DNA from 3 places in the Arthrobacter citreus genome. Region 1 is predicted to be linked to each of the others. Evidence: riboswitches for the same ligand, from Rfam matches in the RefSeq annotation. Region 1 holds a riboswitch; each other region holds the start of a gene.
The links. A riboswitch is a leader RNA that binds a small molecule or an ion and turns the genes downstream of it on or off. The one in region 1 is predicted to bind S-adenosylmethionine.
Positions count from the first base shown of each region.

Region 2: it holds a riboswitch for S-adenosylmethionine, as region 1 does, so the genes downstream of both, AAE021_RS04805 (flavin reductase family protein) here and AAE021_RS11940 (ABC transporter substrate-binding protein) in region 1, are expected to answer to the same signal.
Region 3: it holds a riboswitch for S-adenosylmethionine, as region 1 does, so the genes downstream of both, AAE021_RS06715 (ABC transporter substrate-binding protein) here and AAE021_RS11940 (ABC transporter substrate-binding protein) in region 1, are expected to answer to the same signal.

Region 1 covers NZ_CP151657.1:2,580,140-2,584,677, forward strand. Annotated here, with positions in the region: gene AAE021_RS11920 (excalibur calcium-binding domain-containing protein) at 1-292, opposite strand, end outside; gene AAE021_RS11925 (hypothetical protein) at 336-650, shown strand; gene AAE021_RS11930 (hypothetical protein) at 1,174-1,536, opposite strand; gene AAE021_RS11935 (hypothetical protein) at 1,650-2,171, shown strand; SAM riboswitch class I at 2,312-2,402, shown strand; gene AAE021_RS11940 (ABC transporter substrate-binding protein) at 2,498-4,177, shown strand; gene AAE021_RS11945 (ABC transporter permease) at 4,180-4,538, shown strand, end outside.
Region 2 covers NZ_CP151657.1:1,032,263-1,036,800, forward strand. Annotated here, with positions in the region: gene aspS (aspartate--tRNA ligase) at 1-830, shown strand, start outside; gene AAE021_RS04800 (SRPBCC family protein) at 911-1,369, opposite strand; gene AAE021_RS04805 (flavin reductase family protein) at 1,382-1,906, opposite strand; SAM riboswitch class IV at 1,968-2,088, opposite strand; gene AAE021_RS04810 (PhzF family phenazine biosynthesis protein) at 2,233-3,069, shown strand; gene AAE021_RS04815 (nitronate monooxygenase) at 3,086-4,156, shown strand; gene AAE021_RS04820 (acVLRF1 family peptidyl-tRNA hydrolase) at 4,143-4,538, opposite strand, start outside.
Region 3 covers NZ_CP151657.1:1,467,702-1,472,239, forward strand. Annotated here, with positions in the region: gene AAE021_RS06710 (ABC transporter permease) at 1-523, opposite strand, end outside; gene AAE021_RS06715 (ABC transporter substrate-binding protein) at 520-2,160, opposite strand; SAM riboswitch class IV at 2,471-2,588, opposite strand; gene AAE021_RS06720 (ABC-F family ATP-binding cassette domain-containing protein) at 2,780-4,372, opposite strand.

The DNA of each region.
Region 1 (4,538 bases):
CCGCGGCACGGACAGCGTCGCAGTTCTGGTAATAGACGTCGGCCGGGGCGGGCTCAGGCGCAACGGGCGCAGGCGCGGGTGCTGCCGGGACCGGCGCAGGGGGAATGTACGCCTGCGCGGCCTGCTCATCGGCAAGGCGCTGCGCTTCCACGGCGGCTGCTGCGGCCGCGGCATTCTCATCGGCAATTCGCTGCGCTTCGACAGCCTGGGCCACAGCCAACTCATCTGCGGCCTTCTGGTCTGCAGCCCCCTGACGATTCGCCAGAACCGTTTTCGAGCTGTCCTCGTCCATCCACACCAGGGCGCCGTCATCATCCTCGGTGCAGACGAAAGCGATGGAGACCCCAGACGAGGTGGGCGTCGGCGTACTCGTGGCAGAGGCCGAAGCAGAGGCAGTCTTTGGCACCACCGGCGACGGCGTGGGGGTGGGGGTGGGGCCCGCAGCGGTCCTCACGGTTTCCGTTGTGCCGGCCCCGACGCAGGACTTGCCCGCAACCACTGTGGAAGTTGGCGATGGAGTCGGGGTGGGCGTGGCACTCCTGGTTGCCGACGGCGTCGGGGAGGACTTTGCGGCTGGCTGCGCGTCCTCCGCCCCGCACCCGGTAACAGCCAGGACCGCCACTGTCAGGCCGGCGACCGCCAACCCTTGAGACCGTTGGCGCCGTTCCGACGTCCCGCCGCTGGCTGAAATTGGGCCGGAAAAAGTACGTCGAAAAAGCATGGGTCCCCCAGGAAAATACCCTCATGAAATAGATGCGAATGCATCAGCCATAGAGTAACAGAGGATTCTCTGACAAAAACGTGCACCATTAATGGAACGCTAATTCATCCAGGATTGGGGCCGGAAAGAGTTCCGAAGAAATCCTTTTACAACCGCACCGTCCGGAAACCCACCAATTGGAACCGGCCAATCCTCAGCGAAAAAACCGGCCACTCCACCTTGGGCATGCTGACCGGATCAGCTGGGGCGCTTCGCTCCCTGGCCTGCCGTCTGGCCTCAGCCCGCCTGCGCCGTATTTCGGCTTCCGCCAACCGTTCTTTGTGCACCACGCGGGCCAGTTCTATTGTCATCGCCATCAGCTTCTCCTCCACCGTGAAACTCCACGCTAGGCAAGAAGGAAGGCCGGAAGCAGCGGCGATGCGGACAGTTTCAGTCCGCAGCCGGAACACCGCCTAGAGCTGAGCCGCCACCGCGCCCAGAATCTGTGTCAGATCGGCTTTGCTTTGTCCGTAGTCCAGCAAAGTTGTGGCGACCACCGGGGTGCTGGTGGCCACCACACGGGTGGTCCCGGCGTCCACCGGTTCAAAACTGAGCACAATATCCTGGCCGAAGGACTTCCACGTGGTTCCGGCCGAGAACTCGGCCCGTTCCTGCCATAAACCGGTCAGCGTCATCCGGTCCAGTCCTGCCGCGGCGCGCTCCACGGCCGGCGGAAGCGCGGCCGCGGGGGCCTGCACCAGCAGCTCCCCGCGGGCACGTGCCCGCTTTGCCGTGACTGTGAGACTAAGTGTTTTGGTGTTCCCCCTGATTGCCATGTCTCCGAGAGTAGCCGGAAGTGCCCGTTGGCAGGCCCGGAACAGGCCGCAGCCCTGTCCCGGTATTCACGCTCCCGGGTACCGTCAAAGAACGCTCTTTCCGGAGGTTCTTTATGGACTGGCTGGCCGTTTCCCTTTTTGCCGTCGCGTCACTGATCCTCGGGGCAGCCGCAGGCTGGAGTGTCCGGGCCGGCATTGACCGCCGGGATGAAAACGCAGCCCTGAACGCGCTCATCACGGACCTGCACCTGAAGCGCCCGCTGGCCGCGATCGAACCGCGGCTCATCGACGGAGCCGGCGACGAGGAACGCTGCCGCGCCACGGTGCTGGATGCCAGGGACAGAATCATCGAAACGCTGTCCCACCTGCGCAGCGGCTCCGCCAACACCGAGGTGCTGATGCGAATGTCCGCCGCGTGCACCCGCTACCTGCGGGAATCCTCACGGGCGCCGGAACGCTATCAGTTCGCCCTCATGGAGCTGCGCGGGACCATGGTCGACGGCGTGAAACTGCTCAGCGACGCCCGCCGGCGGGTTCGTTACCGTTCACCCGGCGAGCGCCCGGTGGCGAAACCCGGCCGCCCCAAGCCCGGCCGCCCGGGGTTGGGAAGGGCACCGTCACGGCCGAGCCGCTGACGTTTATGACGCCGTGCTCGACACATTTCCGAAGTAAAACGTCATGCCCCGGCGCATAGGGAAACGCTGCGTCATTGTCTTGCCGGACCGCCATCCCCCGCGCTTCCATGGTGCTGTCCGCTTTTCACCAACGGACACCCAAACCATCCAGAGCGGCTGAGAGACCTGGCTCGTTGACGCCGCAGCAACCACCCTTTTGAGGGCCGGTGCTCATGCCAGGACCGATGGACTCATTTCCCCGTTGGGCCATGGCTGCAGCTCACTGTGCAGCGGCGGCTCCGGCGTGCTCGAATACCGTGTTCCTCGGTGCGACCCGAGAGGATCCCATGCTCGACTCCGCCCGATTCCCCCGCACCTTTGCGAACCGCGCATCCCTTGCCTCCCGCGCCTCAGTCCGGATATCAACGCTGCTGGTGGTGGGTGCGCTGGCTTTGGCCGGCTGCGGATCGGGGGCCAACACGCAGAACGCCGGCGGCACCTCCCCGGCTGCGTCCGGTGAAGCGGTCGACGGCGGCACACTGGTGTACGCGGAGGTCACCCCGATCAACAACTGGCAGACCCAGGCCGCGCGTTTTTACGAGAAGTCCAATGTGCTCAACTCGGTGCTGGACCGGCTGACCTACTTCGACCCGGACAAGGGCGAGCTGGTTCCGTGGATCGCCTCGGCCTTCTCAGCCAACGCCGACAGCACCGAATTCACCTTCACCATCCGCCCCGGCGTCACGTTCAGCGACGGCGCCCCGCTCGACGCCGCCGCGGTGAAAGCAAACCTGGACAGCTTCGGCCTGGGTGTTCCCGCCGCCCAGATCCAGCCGAACGTGGACTTCGCCGGCTACCAAAGCAGCGAAGTGATCGGCTCGGATCAGGTGCTGGTCACGCTGGGCGCCCCGAACTCCAACTTCCTGCGCGCCACCTCCTCCGTCACCGCCGGACTCGTGTCACCGGCCACGCTGCAGAAGGATGCGGCCGGGCAGTCGGCCATCTCGTCCATTGCGGGCTCCGGACCTTTCGTCTACGAATCGGAAAAGCCCGATGAGGAAGTCGTGCTCGCCAAGCGGGACGGCTACGCGTGGGCGCCGGACGGAGCGGAGAACCCGGGCGAGGCGCACCTGGACAAGGTGGTCATCAAGTACCTGCCCGAGGTTGCCCACCGTGCCGGCGCCGTACAGTCCGGACAGGTGGACCTGGTGCGCGGCCTGCAGCCGGTGGACGAGGCGGCGCTGGCTTCCAGCGGAAACCAGGTTCTGGCGGCCGACGGCGTGGACCTCACCGCAAACATGGCTGCTGTGCGGACCGGCAGCGGAAAACTGGCCGATCCGGCCGTGCGGCAGGCCCTGCAGGTCGGCATCGACCGGCAGACCATCAAAGACACGGTGCTGTCCGACAGCTACACCCTGGCCGGGTCCGTCCTGAACCACCAGGCTCCGGGATTCGTGGACCTCAGCGCGGACCTGGCCTACAACCCGGAGAAGGCACGGCAGCTGCTGGACGACGCCGGCTGGAAGGAAGGCAGCGACGGCATCCGGGAGAAGGACGGCGAGAAACTCGAGGTCACCGTCACCAGCTCCAACAACTCAGTGGTGATCAAACCGGCCTTCGAACTGGTCGAGCAGCAGTGGCGGGAGATCGGCGTGCAGCTGAACAACCGCGCCGGAGACAACACCTTCCTCACCACAGCGATGCCCGACCCAAAGGTGGAGTTCTTCGGCACCCGCCAGTTCATCTACGGCGGACTGGGACCCATCTTCGAACCGGCCAACAACACCATGACGCACACCTCGGACCCGGAACTGAATGCCCTGTTCGCCGCCGAGCGCGCCGCCGCCCCGGGACCGGAACGGGACAAGGTCCTGGCCGCGGAACAGCAGGCACTCGTGGTGGACAAGGCCTTGTCCCTGGTGCTCTGGGACGAGGTCCAGGTGTACGGCGCGCACCGCAACACCCACATCGACTTCACCTCCGGCACGGCGCCTATCTTCCAGGGCGCCTGGAAAGCGGACGGCTAACCATGGCCCGCTATCTCCTGAACCGCTTCGGGCAGGCCCTGCTGGTGGTCTGGCTCGCCTACACCCTGATTTTCCTGGCGGTGCAGCTGCTGCCCAGCGATCCGGTCACCATCTTCCTGACCTCCGACTCCGCAGTGGACCAGGCTGCGATCGACACCATGAAAGCCCAGTACGGCTATGACCAGCCGCTGCTGATCCAATATTTGTCGCAGCTGGGTGCCCTGCTGCAGGGCGACGTCGGCTACTCCCTGACCTCGGGCGAAGCGGTGACCGAGCGCATCGGCGGAGCCATCGGTTCCACCCTGGCGCTTGCCGCTTCGGCGCTGGCAGCCGCCGTCGTCATCGCCCTGGCCGTAGTGGC
Region 2 (4,538 bases), 1.5 Mb from region 1:
GCGGCCTGGCCTATGTGCTGGTCCAGGAAGACGGCACCTTGACCGGTCCCGTGGCCAAGAACCTCACCGACTTCGAGCGGGAGAACCTCGCCGGCAAGGTGGGCGCCAAGCCCGGCGACTGCATCTTCTTCGCCGCCGGTGAAACCACCACGGCACGTGCCCTGCTCGGCGCAGCACGGGTCGAGATCGGCCACCGCACCGGCCTGATCGACCCGAACGACTGGGCCTTTGTCTGGGTTGTCGACGCACCCATGTTCGAGCCGGCCTCCGAGGCCGTTGCCGCCGGTGACGTTGCCGTGGGCGGCGGCGCGTGGACCGCTGTCCACCACGCCTTCACGTCGCCCAAGCCTGAATTCATGGACACGTTCGACACCGACCCGGGCTCCGCCCTGGCCTACGCCTACGACATTGTCTGCAACGGCAACGAAATTGGCGGCGGCTCGATCCGTATCCACCAGCGTGACGTGCAGGAACGTGTCTTCAAGGTCATGGGCCTCTCCCAGGAGGACGCGCAGGAGAAGTTCGGCTTCCTGCTCGAGGGCTTCAAGTACGGCGCTCCGCCGCACGGCGGCATCGCCTTCGGCTGGGACCGCGTGGTGGCCCTGCTGGCCGGCACCGAGTCCATCCGCGACGTCATTGCCTTCCCGAAGACCGGCAACGGTTATGACCCGCTGACGGCTGCTCCGGCTCCGATCACTGCCCAGCAGCGCAAGGAAGCCGGCGTGGACTTCCGTCCCGAGGCCAAGAAGCCCGAAGCCAAGAAGGCGGACGGCGCGGCGGAAGATTCCAAGAACGACGGCGCCAAGAAGGACACGGTCAAGGACGCCTGATGCGTCTGTAGCCAGTTCTGGTGATGGAAGGGCCCGGTTGCGCGCAGCAGCCGGGCCTTTTGCCGTTCTGCGGGCGGAGGTCAGGCGGTGCTGTGCGAATCCCCGGTGAGGTGCCGGTTCCGGGTTTCGATGAGATTTCGCAGATATTTGGCCAGCACAAGCTTCTCCACCAGGCGTCCCAGCGGGCCGCAGGGCGCGGCAAACCGGATGTCATCCACCATGGTGGTGACGCCGTCATGATGACTGAACTCATGGACGTGCCGGAAGTGCTTGAACGGCCCCCTAACCTGCTCGTCCACAAAGGAATACGGCGGGTCCATCCGCGTGATCCTGCTGGTCATGCGCAGCGGAAGGCCAAAGTGCCACGCCCGCCACGTCACCTCTTCCCTCGCTTCGATTAGGCCTGAGGTCACACCCCCAACGGCTTGTTCGCGGGAGGCAGCCATCGACTCCGTGTGGGCGTCAATGCTGCGGGCACGGTCAAACAGCTGAGCTAGCGGCAGGGGAGTTTCGGTGGTGCAGCGAAAGGAGACCGTCATGCCGAGAGTATGTCAGGCGAACTCGGGAACGCTGAGGTGCCGGAACGCCGAACCGTGGAAGACCAGCGGTTCATGGGCGTCGTCATGCGATGCATGGCCGTGCACGCGGAGCAGCACCACGGCGTGGTCACCGGCGGGCACCTCGTTCTCCACCGAGCATTCGAGCCACAGTGCGGCACGGTCCAGGAACAGCGCGCCGGACGCGTCGGTGTGCAGATTCAATCCGGCAAAACGGTCGCCGGTCTTGGAAGCGATCTGCTTGCAGATTCCCTCATGTTCGGAGCCCAGGATGGATACGCCAATGCGGGACGCCGGCCGGAGCACCGGCCAGGTGCGGGACGTGTTCTGCACTGCGAACATCACCAGCGGCGGGTCCATGGAAACCCCCACCGTAAAGGACGAGGCAACAATTCCCTGCGGCTCTCCGTTGACCACAGCACAAAGCGCGGCAATTCCCGAGGGAAAACGTGAATAGGCGCGGCGCAGGGCTGCCGGCTGAAGGTCAGTAACGAGAGACATGGCTGAAACAAGAGACATGGTGAAGAATCCTCTGCCTTGAAGCGCAGTGTCGGTAAACCCTGGGGTCATGCCGGCAACAGCACGGTACTTGCCGCGGCCGGGAAGTTTCGCCGGGCGGCCGAATCGTCACCTGGAGCACCCCGCTACGGCGAGAGGGTTGCCGTCCAGCCGGCCAGGGCCCGTGGCTGGAACTCTTGATTCTGTTCCCCAACCTAGGCGCGGCGGACGCAGGGCGCAAACAGATGCCTTAGTTCGTAAAACTCGGCTTCATAAAACTTCCCCTGTGACGACTGTGCTTCATAAAACTCCTCAAACTCCCGGTAATAAGGGGATAGAGTTTGGGCATGAAACAGCGGTGGTTTAAACAGGTGGACGTTTTTGGCAGTGAACCGTATTTGGGGAATCCCCTGGCCGTGGTGCTGGAAGCTGAGGGCCTTTCCGATGCGGACATGGAGTCCTTCGCGCGGTGGACCAACCTCTCCGAAACCACGTTCGTGCTGCCGCCCACCCGCGACGGCGCGGACTACCGCGTCCGCATCTTCACCCCGGGCGGTGAGATTCCCTTCGCCGGACATCCCACGCTGGGAACATGCCACGCGTGGCTGGAGGCCGGGAACAAGCGCCGCTATCCCGACGTCGTCGTGCAGGAGTGCGGCATTGGCCTGGTCACGCTGCATGCCAACGCGGGCATCGCGGCCTTCGCCGCTCCGCCGCTGCTGCGCTCGGGCCCGCTCGAAGAGGAGGTGCTGGACCAGGCGCTGAAGGCCCTTCACCTGGACCGCACGCAGGTTCTCGCCTCCAATTGGATCGACAACGGACCCGGCTGGCTGGGGCTGCTGCTGCCCGATGCAGCGGCAGTGCTTGCGCTGAAGCCGGACCCGGTGGTCATGGGAAGCCTGCGCGTTGGCGTCATCGGCGCCCAGCCCGCGGACGCTGAAACCGACTACGAAGTCCGTGCTTTTGTTCCCGGACTCGGGATCACCGAGGATCCGGTCACCGGGAGCCTGAACGCCGGGTTGGCGCAGTGGCTGATCGGGGCGAATCTGGCGCCGGAACGCTACGTCGTCACGCAGGGGACCGCGGTGCGGCGCGACGGCCGGGTCCGCGTCTTTACCCGCGACGGCAAAATCTGGGTGGGCGGCTCCACGGTCACCTCCATTGACGGCACCGTCACCCTTTAGGCCCACGGATCCAAGCATGTTTACCCTGCGTTCCCTGCCGCTTCCCGTCGTCGGCGCCCCCATGGCCGGCGGACCGTCCACGCCGGAGCTGGCCGCCGCGGTCAGTAATGCCGGCGGGCTGGGCTTCCTCGCGGGCGGGTACAAAAGCCCCGCCGCTGTCCGCGAGCAGATCACCCGGACCCGGGAACTGACCGACGGGCCTTTTGGCCTGAACATTTTTGTGCCCGACCACGCCAACACCTACGCCGGGATGAGCGAAGAGCTGCAGGCAGGAAAGCTCGCTGCGTCACTTGCCTACCGTGACGTCCTGGCCGCCGGCACGGGGCGGGAACCCGGGCTGCCGGACCCGGCGGACGACGACGGCTGGCAGGAGAAGCTGGAGCTGGCACTGGGGGAGCGCGTGCCGGTGGTGTCGTTCACCTTTGGACTGCCGGAGCCGGCGGTGCTGGCAGGGTTTTCCGCCCGGGATGTTTGCACCATTGTCACCGTGACGGACGTGGACGAGGCACAGGCGGCAGCCGAAGCCGGAGCCGGGGCCCTCTGCGTCCAGGGACCGGAAGCCGGCGGACACCGCGGAACACTGGACAGCGCCAAACTCCCCGGCGTAGTGCCCCTGAACGAACTTCTGCAGGAGATCCAGGCAGCCTGCGGGCTTCCACTCCTTGCAGCCGGCGGAATCACCACATCTGCGGACGCAGCCGCGGCGCTGGCCAGCGGCGCTGCCGCCGTCCAAGTGGGAACGCTGCTGCTGCTCAGTTCCGAAGCCGGCACCAGCCGGGTGCACCGTGCGGCGCTGCGGGAAGCGGCGCAGGGGTCCCGCTGGCGGGAAACGTCACTGACCCGCGCGTTTTCCGGCCGGCCGGCGCGCGGACTGACCAACGCTTTTATGCGCTCCTATCCGGATGCGCCGGATGCGTACCCCTACGTCAACCACATCACCGGCCCGCTGCGCGCCGCAGCCGCAGCGGAAGGCAACCCGGACGGGGTCAGCCTGTGGGCCGGCACCGGCTTCCGGAACGCTGAGGAGGCACCGGCGGCGGATATTGTTCGCCGGCTCGTGGGGCGCCGGAAGCCTACGGAACCGTAACCCGCACAAAGACCGAGGACGCGTCCTTCGCGGCCTTGGCCAGCACGGCGAGCTTGGGATCCGGCACGTCCAGCGGACGCAGCCGAGACAGGCCGCTGAACGGCTGAAAGACGCGTTCACCCGCCAGCAGCTCGGTCAGGGCCCGGTCGCCGCCCAAAACGAGGTACTCCGGTGGCTGTTCCGTGAAGATCCTTGCCGCCTGTTCGGCAGCAGTCTGGACCAGGGCGTCGGCCTGGTTGGTCCGGCGGCGTGCGAAGCGCTGCTGCGAGCCGCCGCCGGCGGCGGTGCGGGACTGCACATACCGGTTGCCGGCCTTGGAAGCCAGGAGCATCCCGTCACGGGCCACGCCCACCGCGTACCCGCCGCGCCGCAGCAGCACAAG
Region 3 (4,538 bases), 1.1 Mb from region 1:
CGCGGATGGAGGAGAACCAGCCGAGCTGATAGGCAAACACCTGCAGCAGCAGCAGGCCGGCCAGAAAGCTCGGCGTGGACAGGGACAGCACCGGGAAGGCGCCGGCCAGCCGGCGGACCGCTTTCCATGGCGCCAGAACGGCGGTGGCGGCAATCAGGAGGGAGAGGGCCAGGGCAAGGACCAGGGCCGCTGCGGCCAGTGCCACCGTCTCGCCCAGTCCCTGGGTGATCAAATCCGCGACCGGCCTGCCCGTGGCGAGCGAGAAGCCCAGGTCCCCCTGGAACAGGCGGGTCACCGAAATCCAAAACTGTTCCAGCGCACTCCGGTCCAGGTTGTAGTAGGCGGTAATGGCAGCAGCCTGTTCCTCCGGAATGGGGTTCAGCGGGTTGTTGATGCGGCTGCCGATGGGGTCGCCCGGCAGAGCGAAGAGGATGAAGTACACGAAGACGTAGGTCAGCGCGACTACTAGGAGAGACTGCCCGATGCGGGCGGCGATGAAAGCGGGGCCGGACACGTTCCTCATTTGGTTTCCGTCCAGGTCTCGTAAAAGGACGGGCGCGCCTCCGCACCGAAGGACAACCCGTGGAGGGTGGGCTGCAGTGCGAAAACCTGGGAGTCATCGAGAATGGGCAGCGCATATGCGGAATCGATGATGTGGTCCTGGATTTTGCCGATGATCCCGCTGCGGACAGCGGTGTCCGTGGCCGTCAGCTGCTCGGCCAGCAGGGCGTCCAGTACGGCGTCGGGCTGCTGCAGGTTGAAGGCGTTGAGGTACTCGCTGGAATAGTTGACGGTGAGTCGGATCGGATCCGCTTCCGGCCAGCCGTTGCGGCGTGCGCCCACTGCCGGGTCGGCCAGCACGGTGGAGTAGTTGGCGTAGTCCGTTTCCTTAATCTCCAGGTTGACGCCCAATTGCTTGAGTTGCCACTGGATCAGCTGGAACAGGGGTTTGGACGTGCTGTCGTAAACGTCAACGTAGGTGAGGATGTGCAGCTTCTCTCCGTCGCGGGTGCGGAACCCGTCCGCATCCCGTCCGGTCCAGCCGGCGTCGTCCAGCAGTTGGTTGGATTTGTCCGGGTCAAACGCCAGCTTTTCCGATTCGTCCTTGTACCCCAGGGACCCGGGAGTGAGGATGCTGGTGGCCTTGTTCCAGTTCTCCGTATAGAGGTCGGAAATGATCTGGTCCCGGTCGATTCCGTGCTGGAGCGCCTGGCGCACCCGCACATCATCCAGGAACGGCGCGGACTGCCGCAGATCCCAGACGTTGGAGTTGCCCACGCCCTGAACACTGACCACTTCGAGTCCGGCCGCGGTCAGGGTCTTCTCCTCGCTCGGCTGGATGTAACGGATCAGGTCCGCCTCGCCGGCACGCAGCGAGCCAAGCCGCACGCTGTCTTCGGTCACCGGAATGATGGTGATGCGGTCCAGATATGCCTCGCCCTGGTTCTCCAGGCCGGGCGGGGCCCATGCATATCCGTCCCGCCGGGCCAAGACGATTTCCTCGCCGTACTTTTCGGATTCCACAGTGAAGGGGCCGCTGCCGATGATGCCGGTCAACTGGGACTGGGCTTCAATCGGTGCGTTGATCGTTTCATCAGCGACCAGGCTGGTCCGCCAGAATGACAGCACGTTAAGGAAGGGGGCGTGCGGGGCCGTAAGCTGCACCGTAACGGTCCGGGACGCGTCGTCGGCCGTTACCGCCGACACTTTGGGGAACCAGTTATTGGCCGGGATGCCCTTTTCGCTGTCCCCCGCGGCCTGCCAGTCCAGATTGCGCTTGACCGCCTGGGCGTCCAGGACCTGGCCGTTACTGAAGGTAACGCCCTCCCGGATCACGAACGTGTAAGTGAGTCCGTCATCGCTGACGGTCCATTCCTCGGCGATCCACGGTTTCAGCTCCAGTGTTTCGGGGTCCCGGTAGATCAACCGGTCCGTGATGTTCTGGATGTAGGCGCTGTCCTGCCAGGTGCCGCTGCTCTGGAGCTGCGTGTTGGAGGAGAGTTCGGCGTCGAGGTAGACCACCTCGCCACCGTGCTTGTCGCTGGATTCGGAGGCGTTGCCCGGTTGGCTGCAGCCGGATGCGAGGACCGCGGTCAGCACGGACAGGATCAGCAGGGGTACAGCGCGGACGGGCACCGGATGTTTGCGGGTGAGTTTCATGGCGCTACTTTCTCGAGGGAGGGGCCGAAAGCAGATTCCGGCCGGCAGAGACGGGTGGCCCGTGGGCAGGGCAAAGCACGGGTAGGGGAAGGCGCAGGCAGGGAAAAGCGCAGGGCAGGGAAAAGCACGGCGGTGGCGAAGGTGTGCGGCCGGGCATCGCGGCCGGGCACATCGCAGCCGGGCAGGGGAAGCCGGGCAGGGGAAGCCTAACGGCTTGGTTCGAAACCTAGCTGGTGGAGCGGGGACATCGATTCATCGGGCGTGCCTCTACGGGTCATGGCGCCCCGGGGGCGCTGCCGGGGCAGCGGAGACGCCGTACTTGCCGGGCCGGGCAGGTGCCCGCCGGCCGAATCATCACCTGGAGCACCCCGCTACGACGAGAGGGTTGCTGTCCAGCCGGCCAGGGCCGATGGCTGGAACTCTTGATTGCTGACTCCATGCTAGGGCAGGAGGAAGGTTTGTGCGCAGAGGACGTCGTGTGGGGTAAGTCCCCGTCATATGACGCTGTTGCGGCCATATGACGGCACACGCAGGTAACACTGCGTAAGGCGCCGGACGGGGTAAAACGGAGCCGGCACGCCGCCGGTCCGGGCCTACTGCAGCCGGACCGGCGGGTGTATTACGCGACCCTGAGGTCGATCTCACCGGGAGCGGCGCCGTCTGCGCCAAACACCAGGTGCCGGTTGGCGATCTTGTCGGTGAAGAACCGGTCGTGGCTGACCACCACCACGGCACCGGGGAAATGCAGCAGCGCCCGTTCCATCACCTGCGTGCTGGAGAGGTCCAAGTGATTGGTGGGCTCATCGAGGAGCAGCACCGAGGCGCCGGAGAGCAGGCACTGGGCCATCGCCACACGCGCTTTCTGCCCGCCGGACAGGTTGCCGATCTTCTGCTTCAGGTCCGCTTCGGAGAACTGGAACATGGTCAGGAACCGGTTGACCGATTTCTTAGTGGCGGTCAGGGCCAGGGAATTCGGCATGGCGTTGACCGCATGGGTGACGGTGTCGGCGTCGTCGAGCTCTGCCAGGACCTGGTTGTAGGAGACCATCCTGGCCCCGTTCGCCCAGGCGACCTTGCCGGCGTCGGCCTTCTCCTCACCGGTCAGAACCCGCAGCAGTGTGGTTTTTCCGCTGCCGTTGGAGCCGAGCACCACCAGGCGGTCGCCGCGCCGGATCTCGAAGCTCAGTCCGCTGAACAGGGTCTTGTCCCCGTAGGACTTTTCCAGGGACTCCACCCGGCACAGGTTGTCCTTCACATGCAGTCCGCCGTAGATCTCGGTGATGATCTGGTCCACGGGCCGCGGGGCACGGGCCTTCTTGATCTTGGCGAGCTTGCCGTCCAGTGCTCCGCTGCCGGCCTTGGCGGCTTCACGCCGGTCCGAGATGCCCTCGGCCTCAAAGGCCAGCAGCTCGGACTCATGCACAAACTGGGACTCCAGCGCCTTGAGCCGGAACTGCTTCTGGATCACGTATTCGGCAAAGTTCCCGGGGTATTCATGCAGGTGGTAGTTCTCCACCTCGATGATCCGGGTGACCACGGCGTCCAGGAACTTCCGGTCGTGGGAGACGATGACGGCGGCGCCCCGGAAGTCGCGGAACCAGCCTTCCAGCCACTCGACGCCGGCAACGTCGAGATAGTTGGTGGGCTCATCCAGGAGCAGCACATCCGGTGCCTCGAGCAGGATTTTCGCCAGGGCCGCACGGTTGCGCCAGCCGCCGGAGAGGGCATCGATGGGGCAGGTGCGGTGTGCGTCGCTGAACCCCAGAGTGGTCAGCGCGGCGTCGATCCGGCGCGGATAGTCCCATCCGTCGAGGCGGTCCATGGCCTCGAACAGTTCAGCCTGGCGGCCAATGAGCTTATCCATGACCTTGGGGGCGGGGTCGGTTCCGAGAGTCTCGTCGATGGCGGCAAGCTCCGCTTCAACGGCCTTGATTTCCACGAACAGGGCATCCAGCACTTCGGTGATGGTGGACTCACCGTTCAGCTCCGAGAACTGCGAAAAGTAACCGATCTTCAGTCCCTGGTCCACGGAAACGGTGCCGGAGTCCGGCTCTATCTGTTCCAGGATCAGCTTCAGCAGCGTGGACTTGCCTGAACCGTTCTTGCCAATGAGGCCAACCCGGTCCTTCGGCTCAAGGCGGAAGAAAGCCTCGCGCAGGATCTGGGTTTTGTCGTAGCCAACGTTGACGTCCTGCAGCCGGATCAGGCTCATACGGGGAGTGTCCTTTCGGGAATGAAGCTGGTGCCCGGCACCGGCGGTCCGGAGGGACCGGCCGGCAGTATTACGCCCGTTGACCAGCCACTCATCTTATCCGGTGCGGCTGAGCGCTGATTCCGGTAAGTGCGCTGACCCTGTTCCGGGGCGCGGCCGGGGTTGC